3 regions of the Pelagibaculum spongiae genome follow, and region 2 is predicted to be linked to each of the others. Evidence: riboswitches for the same ligand, from Rfam matches in the RefSeq annotation. Region 2 holds a riboswitch; each other region holds the start of a gene.
What was found. Region 2 has a riboswitch for cobalamin ahead of DC094_RS05540 (TonB-dependent receptor). Riboswitches for the same ligand answer to the same signal wherever they lie in the genome.
Positions count from the first base shown of each region.

Region 1: it holds a riboswitch for cobalamin, as region 2 does, so the genes downstream of both, DC094_RS00550 (cobaltochelatase subunit CobN) here and DC094_RS05540 (TonB-dependent receptor) in region 2, are expected to answer to the same signal.
Region 3: it holds a riboswitch for cobalamin, as region 2 does, so the genes downstream of both, DC094_RS02825 (ribonucleoside-diphosphate reductase subunit alpha) here and DC094_RS05540 (TonB-dependent receptor) in region 2, are expected to answer to the same signal.

Region 1 covers NZ_QDDL01000001.1:121,341-126,220, reverse strand. Annotated here, with positions in the region: gene DC094_RS00570 (heme lyase CcmF/NrfE family subunit) at 1-645, shown strand, start outside; gene DC094_RS00565 (DsbE family thiol:disulfide interchange protein) at 642-1,166, shown strand; gene DC094_RS00560 (cytochrome c-type biogenesis protein) at 1,163-1,651, shown strand; gene ccmI (c-type cytochrome biogenesis protein CcmI) at 1,644-2,969, shown strand; cobalamin riboswitch at 3,149-3,380, shown strand; gene DC094_RS00550 (cobaltochelatase subunit CobN) at 3,546-4,880, shown strand, end outside.
Region 2 covers NZ_QDDL01000001.1:1,282,052-1,286,931, reverse strand. Annotated here, with positions in the region: gene DC094_RS05550 (C40 family peptidase) at 1-225, shown strand, start outside; gene DC094_RS22525 (hypothetical protein) at 441-1,733, opposite strand; gene DC094_RS05540 (TonB-dependent receptor) at 1,752-3,665, opposite strand; cobalamin riboswitch at 3,794-3,977, opposite strand; gene pgeF (peptidoglycan editing factor PgeF) at 4,093-4,866, shown strand.
Region 3 covers NZ_QDDL01000001.1:640,367-645,246, reverse strand. Annotated here, with positions in the region: gene DC094_RS02835 (PDC sensor domain-containing protein) at 1-126, opposite strand, end outside; gene DC094_RS02830 (hypothetical protein) at 230-460, shown strand; cobalamin riboswitch at 660-909, shown strand; gene DC094_RS02825 (ribonucleoside-diphosphate reductase subunit alpha) at 1,087-3,924, shown strand; gene DC094_RS02820 (ribonucleotide-diphosphate reductase subunit beta) at 3,991-4,880, shown strand, end outside.

The sequences.
Region 1 (4,880 bases), 1.2 Mb from region 2:
CTTTATGGCGGCGCAGATGGTGGCACCTTTCTTGGCATGACTTTGGTTTTCTGGGTGCTTTTCGGAACGATTCGCCAAGTTAAAGAAAAGACTAAAAATGCACCGTCATTTTTTTCAGGTGTTCGGAAATTAACGCCTTCCTACAAGGGCATGTTAACGGCTCATATCGGTGTGGCGATTGCGATTGTCGGTGTGGTGATGTCGAGTGCCTACTCGGTTGAAAAAACTGTGCGATTGGAAGTCGGCGATAAAGTCGCATCAGGTCCATATGAATTTATCTGGCAGGGTGTCAAAGAAGTCCGTGGTGCGAATTATACTGCGGCTCAAGGGCAACTTCAGGTGTGGAAAGATGGTGATATGTTAACCATCATGCAGCCAGAAAAACGTTCATATACCGTGAATAAAAACAGCATGACTGAAGCAGCAATTAATACCGGTTGGACGCGCGATTTATACGTTGCGATGGGTGAGCCTCTTGCGGGCGAATCTTGGGCAGTACGTATTTATTACAAGCCTTTTATCAGCTGGATTTGGGGTGGCGCACTGATTATGGGGTTGGGTGGTTTCTGGACAATAACCGATCGTCGATATCGTGCCAGAAAGCCTGCCAAAGCTAAATTGGCTCAGGGAGCGAAAACTGCATGAAAAATAAATGGCTTTTATTTATCCCATTAGCTGTTTTTGGATTGTTGACCGGATTATTTGTTTTTGGATTGCAAAATGATCCAACCAAATTGCCATCTGCCTTAGTTGGCAAGCCGTTTCCTGAATTTCAACTCAATCAGCTGGAGGCGGGTAAAACCGTCTCCAAGCTCGATATCCAAGGCCCAGCATTAATTAATGTCTGGGCTACTTGGTGTCCGACTTGTCGGGTTGAGCATAAAGCGTTGATGAAGTTAGCTGATATGGGCGTCAATATTTATGGGATTAACTATAAAGATGAGCGTGGTGCTGCGAATCAATGGCTGAACCAGTTAGGCGATCCGTATGCGGTTAATATTTTTGATCCTGACGGCAAGCTGGGTTTTGATCTAGGGGTTTATGGTGCTCCAGAAACCTTCTTGATCGATAAAGAAGGCGTGATTCGCTATCGCCATGCCGGTGAAATGACGGTTAAATTTTGGCAGGAAACGCTTCAGCCACTTATTGCTGGAGGTAAATCATGAAATTGTTGGCAGGCATTACCTTTGTTGCCGCAATGGTTTTTTCTATGGCTAGTTTTGCTGCGATTGATGTTTATGAATTTGATAACGTGCAGCAGCAAGAACGGTATCGAGATTTAATTGAAGAGCTACGCTGCCCTAAGTGTCAAAACCAGAATATTGCTGATTCTAATTCGCAAATTTCAATTGATATGCGGGAACTGGTGTATGAAAAAGTACGCCAGGGCGAAAGCAATGATCAAATTGTTAATTTTCTAGTCGATCGTTTTGGTGATTTTGTTCGTTATCGTCCAGATACCGGCGGGATTAATTTAATTCTTTGGTCTGGCCCGTGGATTTTGTTGTTGCTAGGTGGCTTCATTGTTTTTAAGTTTGTTCGGGGGCAGGCGCAAACTGCCGAAGTCGAGGCAAATGAAGGCAAGGCTGATGAAGATCTAGAAAGAAAAGTCTCCGATTTGCTGAAGCAGGAGCAAAAGAAGCATGATTGAATTTGTATTCGCCGGTGTTGTTTTAGTTTTACTGGCGCTACTGGTGTTGTCGATTCCGCTTTGGAAGAAAACAGAATTTAAAGCAGAAGACCCTCAAGGTTTAAACGTTCAAGCTTATAAAGAACGTGTGGTAGATCTAGAGCAAGATAAGGCCTCAGGATTATTAGATCCCAGTGATTTCCAAAAACTAGAAAAAGAACTCAAGTTAACGTTACTTCAAGATGCTAGCGCTAAAAGCAGCTTTGATACCGCTGATTTTAACTCAGGTAAAACAGCGATTATTGCCGCTTTGTGTATTTTGCCATTGCTAGTGGGTGGTATTTATATTGCCAAGCGCGATCCGCAAGCTTTTAAGTGGATGGAAGCAACGGTCGAACTGAATCAATTAGCTAAGCAGGCGATTATCACTGGAGATCTACCATCAGATCTGGGTGATTATAATGCAGGTGAGTTTATTCGAGTATTGCAAGCAGGTTTGCAGAACGGTGAATTAAACCAAGAGGGCTGGCCGCTGTTAGGCATGGCGTTAGATCAGGTGCAACGGCCTGACTTATCTGCTCAAGCTTGGGGTAAAGTTTGGAATAATGATCCAGGTAACCCTCGTGCCATGCTCAATTACGCTCGGGCGCTGGTGAATAATGAAGGCTTGACTACTTTTTCTCGCAACCTTTTAAATCAAGCTTGGGAAAAAGCACCTGAAATTTATTCCAGCATGGTTGTGCTGGGTATGGGTGAATATCAGCAGGGTAATTTCCGGGCTGCGGTTAGTGCTTGGGAAACGGTGATTAATTATTATCCAAATGAAGAGCGTTTGGCTTCTTTGCTTAATAAAAGTATTGCTTCTGCTAAGAAAGAATTAGGCAGTGTTACAGCTTCACCGCATGGCCAAGCTATGCCACAAGGGCATCCAACCGTTGCTCAGCAGCCTGATGTTCAAGTTGATACTCAGGCAGGAGTCGCTTCATCTTCCGACGCAGCAGATATTAGCATTACCGTCAGTTTGGATTTGTCAGATCAATTGAAAAATGCAATCGACGGACACCATAGTTTGTTTGTATTCTTACGACCTTTAGCTGGTGGGCCACCACTTGCTGCAGTGCGTAAAAGTGCTAATAGCTTACCGCTGGAAGTCACCATTGATGGCAGTAATACCATGACTGGCGCACCCTTGGTCGCCGGACAAAAAGTAATGGTAGTTGCTCGTTTAGTTAAAGGCGGTGGACCTACTGCATCATCAGGTGATCTGGAAGGGATTTTGGGGCCAGTTGAATTAGCTAATTCAATGTATCAATTAACCATTGATAGATTAATTCCTTAAATCGAAATTCGATCCTGAATAAAAATGGCCCTTATGGAAACATAGTGGCCATTTTTTTTGGTTGATGCATTGAATAGGAGATAAAAATTAGAGCGTCAGTAGGTAAAGAAAAAGCGATGTTTAATTACAAAAAAATAATCAATTGAGCTGAAGCAACTTTACAGTTACTCTGTGCGCCAATTTTCAGGTGCACGACCGGTTACTTTGAATTGGCTAAATGCCGCCAGAGTAGCTTCAGTGATAATCGGGAAACAGGAGTAACCTGTGCTGCCCCCGCAACGGTAAGGATTTTAAGTCGAATCAGCCACTGTTCATTTATTTATGAATGGGAAGGCTCGACATAATAGGTCAAATAGTAAGTTTTCCCTATTATATCCCAGCCCGGAGACCGGCCTGAATACTATAAATGCATCGGGCGGGGTGATCCGAATCGCTATTTCCGTATTACGGAAATCGTGTGTTCTCGTGCACCTAAATCGCTTCAATATGTAGGTCTTTAACGGTCCTTAATATCTTGAGCTGGTTTAGTTATGTGCTCTCCTGTGTTGGTGCGTGTGTTAGCTTCAGGAGTTCTGCATGCGCAATTTTTTATTTCTCTTTGCTCGAAAGCTGCTCGTTAGTTGGTTCGCTTTAGTTTTTTTTCCGATATCGGTTCTGGCTAACGTTCCGTTATCCGTGGCACCGACTACTTCATATAGTGGTTTGGCGATCGTTTCTGATCGGTCGGCAGCTGCATTAGCAGCAGCAACTCATCGATATTTAGAACAATTTCCGGATCAAAAAATTCAACTGCGCAGCGTAAGTCAAGTTCAAGCGATGGATCAACCGGCGTTACTTGAGCTGATCAAACAAAGTGATCAACTATTGATTGCATCGGTGTTCGGTGAATTAGTAGAGCGCTTGTTGGCTATGAATATTCAAAATGATTCGATTATGGTGATTAATAGCGATCATCGTTTATTAAAATTGAACCGACAGTCAGCACAGGTATTGCCATTTGAGAGTTTGTCAGCACAACAAAAGAAAAAGTTATTTTCCAAACCTACCGAAGCTGATGAAATTGACAACTGGTTAAAACAGCAACAAATTCGCTTTCCTGAATTTTCTCGTTGGTTATTAGCGACCAGTTATTGGAGGGCCAGAAGCAACCAGAATGTGGCTAATATTTGGCGATTATTAATTACAGAAACCAGTTTTTCTGAACAATTAATGCGCTTTCCACCGCGATTACCTGCGAGTGTTCGTTATTTTTTACAAGCAAGGCCATACAGTTTAGCGAAACTTGCCAATCAAATTGATTGGCAACAGCCAATATTATTATTGCTTGATCATGATGCTGCTGACCGTCCAGGCGATTGGGCGCTACATCAGCAAATTTGTAAGGCTACTTCCTATCAATGCCTGTCGGTGTTGGCTGGTTGGGGGCAACCCACGGTTTATGCCATTTCTCAGATTCAGCAATTATTCCGCCAACAACAAACTAACCAAATAAATAAAATCTCCTTATCCGAAATAAAATTAGCCGTTGTATCTTTGCAAGATTTTGTGCTGGGTGGTGGAGAAGGTCGTTTGAAAGTCAGTAAAAAATTACAGCAATTAAATGTGCCAGTTTTAAAGGGAATCCGACTCACAGAATACTCCTACGCACAGTGGAAACTTTCCAGCCAAGGGTTGCCAGCAGATTCAGTGCATTATCGTGTGGCAATGCCCGAACTACAGGGAGTTAGCCAACCATTAGTGTTAGCGGCTACGTCTGTGACAACGACCGATTCACTAACTGGGTTAAAAATAACGACCAGTCAACCGATAGCTGAACAAATAGACTATATGCTTAGGCGAATTAATGGTTGGTTATCGTTATCGACTAAAGCCAATCAACAGAAGAGAGTGGCACTAATTTATTATAACCAC
Region 2 (4,880 bases):
AAACAAGATCCAACCATAGACCGCGGATTTTACTGTTCAAATTTAGTGACTGAATCTTATAATCTTGCTTGTTTATATGAAGAACAAGATTTGCTTTTTAATGTCGATACTCGAATCGTTTCACCTAAAAAAATCCATTCTCAAATTAAGTCAGATGCAAATAATAATTGGCAATATGTAGGTAAGTTTGTTGTTGAAGAAGACACGTTGGATTGGTCGAATTAACAATCAGTAATTCAATTTTTATTCGTTAAAATAGTAGGGTATCCTCCGTAGCAACGAAGATACTTTCAGGTAGGATTAAATCTATGACTTTGCGGTAGTCGGGCGAAAAAGGATAGTGAAAAGATGTGCGGAAGGACAAATGTTATTTATTGGTAGGATAATTGTATTTGAATAGGGGAGCTTTGGAGGCTGCATGGCAACCTCCAAAAAATATTTTACCGATCGGTAAAAATGATCTGTGAAGGATATAAACCCTCGGTACTAATTCTTGAACCAATCTGGATATCTGTAGCTGGATCGATTCGATCTATACCTGCATCAGAAGGATGTGCAATGCCTAGCCATAAATTCAGGTTAGGCGATGTCTCGATATAACGAAGGTCTTGATTAATATAGCCTTGTACTGGGTTGGTCAGGATATCACCGGTGCTAGGGTTAAATTTAACTAGAGACACATCTTGATATGCGTTATACGCCAGAATATATCCAGTATTGCTATCAACTAGCGCGATACCGCTTACCTTAGCGCCAAGATCATCGTCATCAACCAATAAATTGGTTTGGTAATTACTTGGGTCAATAGTCTCAATGCCACCAATAAAAGTGTTTGAGGCAAAGCTACCAATGCTAGAAATATACAGTTTTCCTGCAAATTCTTGAATGCCATTTGACCATGGGTTTACTGTATCTAATTCAATGCCTTTAAGAGCAGCGGGATCATCTGTTGGGTTAGTATCGATTTCTATATCTGTCAGAGTATCAAATACTGCAACATAACTACTTTGACTCGGAGCGAAACTAATTAAGCGCTGCATAGTTATAAATAATTTTCCGTTATAAATAACACCAGAATGTGCTTCAGGCCTTCCGTCAGTATCTGCTTTAGAAATATAATGAGATAAATCGATAGTACCGATTCGATAATCACTTTCTGTGGTTGCAGACGGATTAACGATCCAAACTTTAGGGCTGTTGTTACGAATTAAATACGCTTTTTTATCATTTACGAAAACAAGTTGGTGTGGATTGGATGACGAAACATCTACTTCTGAAGATGAAGCATTAGCGCCGAAACTCCAAATTATATTGCTTTGATCATCTAAATGATATTTTTTAATGCGATCAATGCTGAGTCGACCGATATGGTAAAAATGATCGTTAAAGGTGTTTACTGCATAATCAGATGCAGAGTTACTAACAGCAGTCGAAATAGTTAAATTATCAAGTGAAATGGTTTTTAACTGACTTGCAGAAAAATCCGGAGTGACAGTTTGAATTAAAGCAAAATTGATCGGATCAACTGGGTCGACTGGATCGACTGGATCGACTGGGTCGACTGGATCGACTGGATCGATTGGATCAACTGGGTCGACTGGATCAACTGGATCAACTGGATCTACAGGGGTTACTAGATCTACAGCGCCTTTATTGTCATTGTTCGAAGAACCACAGCCTGTTAGAGCTAAAGCAACAGATAGTAAGGTAAGAGAAAATATGTTTTTTTTCATTATATCAATCCGAGTGAATTAAAGTTGATAGCGCCATGAAATACGAGCTTCTAGTCCTGGAGCGATATATCGATTAAACAAAATATATTCCTTGTCCAGTAAATTGAGTAATGAAGCATCAAAAGAATGTCTGCCAATTTTTAAACTAGCAAAAGCGTTCCATAACTCTATGTTTGTGGTTGGTTCAGCGATTTCAGCACGGTTGTGGAATAAATTATCACTGAGGTCGTAGTCTATACCTGCAGCCCAGTTGCCTTGAGCATATTGAGCAGAAATTGTTTGTTTGAATTCAAACAGTCCAGGTAATCGTTTGTTATCAAAAGAAAGAAATGGACTTTTTTGTCGAGATTTTTGCCAGGTGTTTGCAGAAGCTAGGATCAGGTTTCCCCATTGGTAATTTAAGTTTAGTTCCAGTCCATTGATGTCTGCTCTAGCGATATTTTCACTGCGACCAATGCCACGACTATCATAAATTGTTGCAATTAAATTAGATATTTTCCTGGAAAATAAAGAAGTAGAAATGCCAATATTGTCTGCATCATATTGCCAAGCGAGTTCACTGTTAATAGCAACTTCAGGCTCAAGATCAGAGTTAGCAATGGAATAGCCAAGATTGCCAAAGAGTTCTCTTTGCCCAGGGAGTCTGTGACTCTTACTGATGTTGGCAATAATTTGGTGCGAATAATTCGGCTGGAACTTTAAAGAAAAGTGACCGCTATAAAGCATGTCACTCTTTGTTGGTTGCGCCATACCTTGAGCTTGCTGATCTTTATAATATTCCATGGCAAGTGTTGCTTCAGATTGCCATTGTGGATTTATTTCGATCTGGCCACTAAATGCACTAGCCAACTCAGTTCTTTCCCATTGAGATCTTTGGGCGTCTGCTATGTTATGGCTGTTGTATTTCTCGATAGATGCACGATTCACCCAAGTTAACGAAATATCTTCAATATATTCGTTGTACCCAGCAGTTACTTCAAAACGATTGTTTCGGTCTAGCTGATTTTTAATTTTAGAAATCCCAATGTTCATCGAGGGATCTCCGAAGTGTTCTGAGCGATTATAAATTGAAGCCTTGACGCTCAGATCGCCATTAAACAACGGCTGGCTGTAAAGCATGTTAGCAATGGCTAGTTTAGTTTTTAGATAAGCATCATTTGTAATGACATTTTGTAATGTAGGCTGGTTTTTGTTTTTGTCAGACAATAATAAAGAGTAATCAATAAACTTCTGATCTGAGATTGTCTGTCGATAATACGCATAACCTTGATATTGGCTTAACTCATTGTTGTATCTTTTTTGATTTTTATTATCAATAAAGTTTCCAGTGCTATTATAAAATGAATAATCATTGTCACTTGTAATGCCGCTAAGGGCGAAGCTACTGTTGGTTTCTCCGTGATGAATGGCCAAATTTTTAGTAGAAAAACTACCTAGGCCGAGAGAAATATCTGTTTGTGGCTTGGCTTTAAGCGTGACAATGTTAATTGCACCGCCAATATTAGAGCGGGCAAAAATAGCAGGGGTATAATTTTTATAAATTTCGATTCTTTCGACAGATGACAGGTTGATCAGCGAAAGATCTAGGCTAGCTCCTGCAGCATCGTTTAATAAAGAGCCATTGAGATAAATGCCTATTTGAGCGCCAGAAGCCCCGCGAACGGAGTAACTGGAATAACTACCATGCCCGCCAAGAGTTCGAATCTGGATGCCCGTTTGCTGTTTTAACAGTTCGGGAATAGATGTGATCTTTCCGAGAAATTGATCCCGGTTGATAACGGTAACTGATTGAAGGCTGTTGTCAGGATCTGTCTCAAACACAGATGTTTGCTGACCAATAACTTCAACTGTAGGGAGTTTTTGACGCTCATCTTCTGCATATGCAGTGTTATAGACTGCGAGAAGAGCAACTGAGCAAATAATAGATTTCACAATTCACCGCGTTTACCGAAAAAAATTTCAGTTACGAGGGAGCAAACTGCAAATGGCTATGAGGCCAAAATACCAGTCTGAACAAGTCGCCCGCCGCAACTGTGACTATGCCCAATTAGTTTTGCACTAAAAGGAGCTGGATTTAGGCCGGTCTCCGGGCTCTTGACGGGGGAATTCCCACAACTGAACCTTCCCATGAAATCACAGTGGTTATTTTCAGTCTTCGTCAATTACCGTTGCGGGGGCAGCTCAGGTATTTAACCTGATTCCCGATTATCCCTTTGCAGGGCACCTGTAATCGTGCGGCATTGTCGCGGTCAAATTGGGCCTTGTCAATCAAGTTAAAGATTCATTAAAAATCTTCAACAGAGTTAGTGGTAGCATGGTTATACGTGTCAAGTTGACCTGAAATTTGCAGGAGCGTGCTATGAATAATCCACTTTTAATCCAACCAGACTGGCCTGCGCCTGCCCATATCAAAGCTTGCTGCAGCACTCGCATTGGCGGTTGTAGTTCAGCGCCTTACGACAGCTTGAATTTGGGCGATCATGTTGCTGATAATCCACAAAATGTAGCGAAGAACCGTCAATTGCTGGCGCAAGTTGCTCAGCTTCCAGCGGCACCTGTTTGGTTACAGCAGACGCATTCTACGGTGGTAGTTGATGCTGCAACTGTCGCTGCGGGTGTTAATGCGGATGCGTCATTCTCCACTGACAAGGCCCAGGTTTGTGCGGTAATGACCGCAGATTGTCTGCCAGTGTTGTTGACCAATCAACAGGGCTCTGTGGTAGCTGCGATTCATGCCGGTTGGCGTGGATTGGCCGATGGCATTATTGAAGCGACGGTTGAAAAGCTGCGAGTTCAGTCTCCTGATAGTCAATGGATGGCCTGGCTCGGCCCAGCAATTAGCCAAAGTGCTTTTGAAGTGGGTTCTGAAGTTAGAGAATATTTTTTGGAAAAGGAAACCGGCTGTGCTTGCGCATTTATTCCTTCTGAAAATGAAGGAAGGTGGATGGCCGATATTTACACCTTGGCCAGACGCCGATTGGCTCATATCGGCATTGAAGATATTTATGGTGGCGATTTTTGTACCTATAGCAATCCAACCTGTTTTTTCTCTTATCGAAGAGATGGGCAATTTACCGGTCGAATGGCCAGCTTAATCTGGATCGAACCGTCAGTTAGGGCTTTGGAAATATAACGCCTCCCGAAAAC
Region 3 (4,880 bases), 640 kb from region 2:
GCTATCAAGACCTTTGCGAAATCGATACAGTTCTGCCAACGATTCCTTGCGGTGGTTATCTAATGATTGCTGCCAAGCAATTGCCGCCAAACTGGCAGACAGAGTGGCAATCATTAGGCAGCTCATGAATAAAGCGCTTTTTTTTCTCAAGATTGATTGTCCTGGGCTGATGCTACAGCGCTAGTTTTGCAGCTGTTGTTATTCAAACAGTATTAGATACGAAAGTTCAATGTCGATTAGTGCTGGTGCTGTCTGCCAGTTGAGTCGTTTAGTAAAGAGAGTATCGGCAGGTGAGCGGGTTCAAACTGTTAGCTTTTGTGTTGATTGTCAGTTTCTGACAGAGCAGCGCGCCGTGACAAGTCTGGCAGATGGATGGAAACTGGTCATACCTGTATGGCGGTTTTTGGCGCTATATCGTGACAAGCCAAATCGATTGTCGGAGCGATTCAAAGCATTGTGACTACCTATCAGAAATTTTTATGAAGATTTTTTTACAAGAGCATTGCTGGTAAACCAGTCGCTTTAAATGCGAGGTTTGCCACTAAGGAATCGATCGCTTATGCGCCTGTTGCGGCGTTATTCGATTGGCGCTTGACCAAATTGTGAATCACTATATATTGTGTCGGCGGTTCTGGTTTGCCTCACCATCTGGTGGAATTGAAATGGCGTAAGGCTATTGCATTTACTTGCAGATTCAGGCAAGGCAACAGGGAAGCCCGGTGAGAATCCGGCACTGACGCGCAGCGGTATTGGAGAACAAAAATGGCATGGCCAGCAGGCCAGGCACTGTTCATCAGGGATGTATCTATGAATGGGAAGCCGCCATGTAGGTGTCACAAATGATCGAGAAAATCATCATCAAGTGACGTGCTCCTAAGTCCGAATACCTGCCAGATCGACACAGTTTCACGCGGTCTTACACCGCTTTTACAGATAGTGTCACTCAGCGGAGCTGAGCATCATATTTTCTAGTCCTCGCGAAAAGGGCAGGGAAGCTAGCAAGACAATAAGACACCGATATTCGGTGCCTGTCTGCGAGCTTGTAGCTGCCCCGTGTGGAATTTACGCGATAATAAAGGAGCTGCAATGTCCCCAAGCCGATCTTCCAATGCCCTTGCATCAGATAACTCTGTTGTTTCCCTGAACCAGAAATACGGTCAGGCCTCAACTGATTTATTTCAGGTTCGCAAGCGCAGTGGGGAAGTCACCACTTTTGATGCAGAAAGAATTCGTGTTGCGATTAGCAAAGCTTTTTTAGCAGTTGAATTCCCTGAAAACAGTAATGCCATTATTCCCGAGCGTATCCATCAGATTGCCGACCAATTAACCGCTCAAGTATTGTCTGTTTTCTTTTCGCGCATGCCGACTGGTGGCACTTTAGACATTGAGCAAATTCAAGATCAGGTTGAGCTGGCATTAATGCGCGATGGACACCAGTTAATTGCACGTGCCTATGTTTTATATCGTGAAGCGCATGCATTAGCACGTCAGGCCAGTAAAGAAACTCAAGATCAAAATGAGCCAGAACCGGCTTTTGAAGTACAAGGTGAAAATGGCCAAAACTGGGCTATTGATCGTCAGTCGTTGATTGAATTGATAAAGCCTCTGGCAATTGGTCTTGAAGCCGTCGACTTAAAAGAATATACCGCACTGATATTCGATAGTTTGTACCAAGGGATTGCCCAAGCAGAGTTGGAAAGCTCTTTATTAATTACGGCCAGTTCTTTGATCGAAAAAGAACCTGAATATGATGCATTGGCTGCACGCTTGCTGTTATCTCAAATCAGGCAGCGGGTGGCAGGTACTTTACAATTAACCGCTATTGATGCTGATGCATTGGCAACAGTTAAAGCCAGCTTGGCAATCGGCATTGAAAACAAATTAATTAACCCTCAGTTGGCAGAATTTGATTTAGCTAAAATTGCTGAAGCGATTAATTTTGAAGCAGATAAACAATTCAGTTATTTAGGGCTACAGACGATTTTTGATCGTTACTTGTTGCATGTAAATGATCAGCGAATTGAAACACCTCAACTATTCTTTATGCGAGTCGCAATGGGGCTGGCATTAAATGAAGCAGATAAAGAAACACGAGCCATTGAGTTTTATCAGTTGCTGTCTAGCTTTGACTACATGGCATCAACTCCTACTTTATTTAACTCCGGTACCTTGCGTTCTCAACTGTCATCTTGTTATTTGACGACAATTCCGGATCATCTGGATGGTATTTTTGATGCATTAAAAGACAATGCATTATTGTCGAAATGGGCCGGTGGTTTAGGTAATGATTGGACGCCAGTGCGTGCGTTAGGTGCTCATATTAAAGGCACTAACGGAAAATCACAGGGTGTGGTGCCATTCCTTAAGGTAGCTAATGACACTGCGGTTGCAGTCAACCAGGGTGGCAAGCGAAAAGGCGCAGTATGTGCTTATTTAGAAGTTTGGCACTTGGATATCGAAGAGTTTCTTGAGCTACGCAAAAACACCGGTGATGACCGTCGCCGTACCCATGATATGAATACTGCTTGTTGGGTACCTGACTTGTTTATGCAACGGTTGGAAGCTGGCCAGTCATGGACTTTATTTTCACCCGATGAAGCGATCGATTTGCATGATTTATATGGCAAAGCCTTTGAAAAACGTTATCTGGAATTGGAAAAGCTAGCTGAGGCAGGTGAATTACGACAGTCACGGCAAATAGCAGCCAAGGATTTATGGCGTAAAATGCTGGGCATGTTGTTCGAAACCGGACATCCGTGGATCACCTTTAAAGATCCATGCAATTTACGCAGCCCACAGCAGCATACAGGTGTAGTGCATTCGTCTAACTTGTGTACTGAAATCACTTTAAATACTTCTGATACTGAAACCGCGGTTTGTAATTTAGGTTCGGTTAATTTACCTGCACATTTAAAAGCCAATGGCGATTTAGACTTAGAAAAACTGCAACGGACAATTACAACCGCCGTCAGAATGCTTGATAACGTGGTTGATATTAATTATTACCCGACTGAAAAAGCGAAAACTTCGAACATGCAGCATCGGCCAGTTGGCATGGGCATGATGGGTTTTCAGGATGCTCTATATAAGAAAAGCTTGAGCTGGGATGATCCTAAAACGGCGATATTTGCTGACCAGTCGATGGAAGTTATTAGCTACTTTGCTTTGAGTGCTTCGTCAGACTTGGCTAAAGAGCGAGGTGTTTACTCCAGCTACCAAGGTTCATTGTGGTCAAAAGGTATTTTACCAATCGACTCAATCAACCTATTGGAAAATGCTCGCCAGCCAGGCCAGCTGCAAATGAATTTAACCCAACAGATGGATTGGCCTGCACTGCGTGAAAAAATTGCCGAGCAGGGAATGCGTAATTCTAACTTGCTAGCGATTGCACCAACCGCGACAATTTCTAATATTGTCGGTGTTAGTCAATCGATTGAGCCGAGTTACAGCAATTTATATGTGAAATCTAACTTGTCTGGTGAATTTACCGTTGTTAACCCTTGGTTGGTTAAGGCATTAAAAGCAGAAGGTTTGTGGGATGAAGTGATGGTCAATGATCTGAAATACTTCGATGGTTCTGTGGCACAAATTGAACGGATTCCTGCTGCTATTCGTGCTCAATTTGCCACTGCATTTGAATTAGATTCTGAGAGCATGATTGTGGCAGCTAGCCGCCGACAAAAATGGATTGATCAGGCGCAGTCTCTCAATTTATATATGGGTCAACCTAGCGGCCAAAAGTTAGATGAAATGTATAGAAGTGCCTGGAGACAGGGTTTGAAAACCACCTATTACTTAAGAAGCCTCGGTGCGACTTCAACAGAAAAATCTACGGTGCAGCAAGGTTCATTAAGTAGTGTTGCGCCGGTTGCTCAGCCAGCGATTTGTAGTATTGATAATCCAGATTGTGAAGCCTGCCAATAAAACCTATTTAAATAAACAATATTGATAAAAATTCAGCGCCGATTATATCGGCGCAATGGAGAAACTATGCTGCAATGGGATGAAGTACCTGTCGCCAAAAATAAAGTAACCGCGGCTAAAAAAGCACAGCCAGTAATTCAGTCAGAAGTCATTACGCAAAAAATTATAAAACAAGCATCACAAAAAGCTGCAGAACCACAGCCAGTTCACCAGCAACCGAAAGCAGATCAACCAAGAACTGTTGCTGGTGCTGTGCTGTCTGCTGAAAATAGTGAGCGAGTGAAGGTTGATCAAAAAAGAATGATTAATTGCCGTGCTGATTTAAATCAGCTGGTGCCATTTAAGTATCAATGGGCATGGCAGAAGTATTTAGATGGCTGTGCTAACCATTGGATGCCGCAAGAAATTAACATGGCGGGTGATGTCGCACTGTGGAAAGATCCCAAAGGTCTGAGTGATGACGAGCGTTTAATTATTAAAAGAAGCCTTGGTTTTTTCTCTACTGCCGATTCTCTAGTAGCTAATAATCTGGTGTTAGCAGTTTACCGCTTGATTACCAACCCGGAATGTCGACAGTATCTTTTACGCCAGGCTTTCGAAGAAGCGATACACACCCATGCCTATCAATATTGTGTTGAATCTTTAAGCATGGATGAAGGTGAAATCTTCAATATGTACCATGAAGTACCCAGTGTTGCTGCCAAAGCAGAGTGGGGTTTGAAATACACTGAGCAAATTTCAGATCCTACATTTAATACCGGTACCGATGAAACCGATCAGATTTTGCTATTTAATATGATTGCCTTTTATTGCGTATTGGAAGGTATTTTCTTTTATTGCGGCTTTACCCAGATTTTATCAATGGGTCGTCGCAATAAAATGGTCGGTGTCGCTGAGCAATTTCAATATATCTTGCGTGATGAATCGATGCATGTGAATTTCGGCATGGATATGAT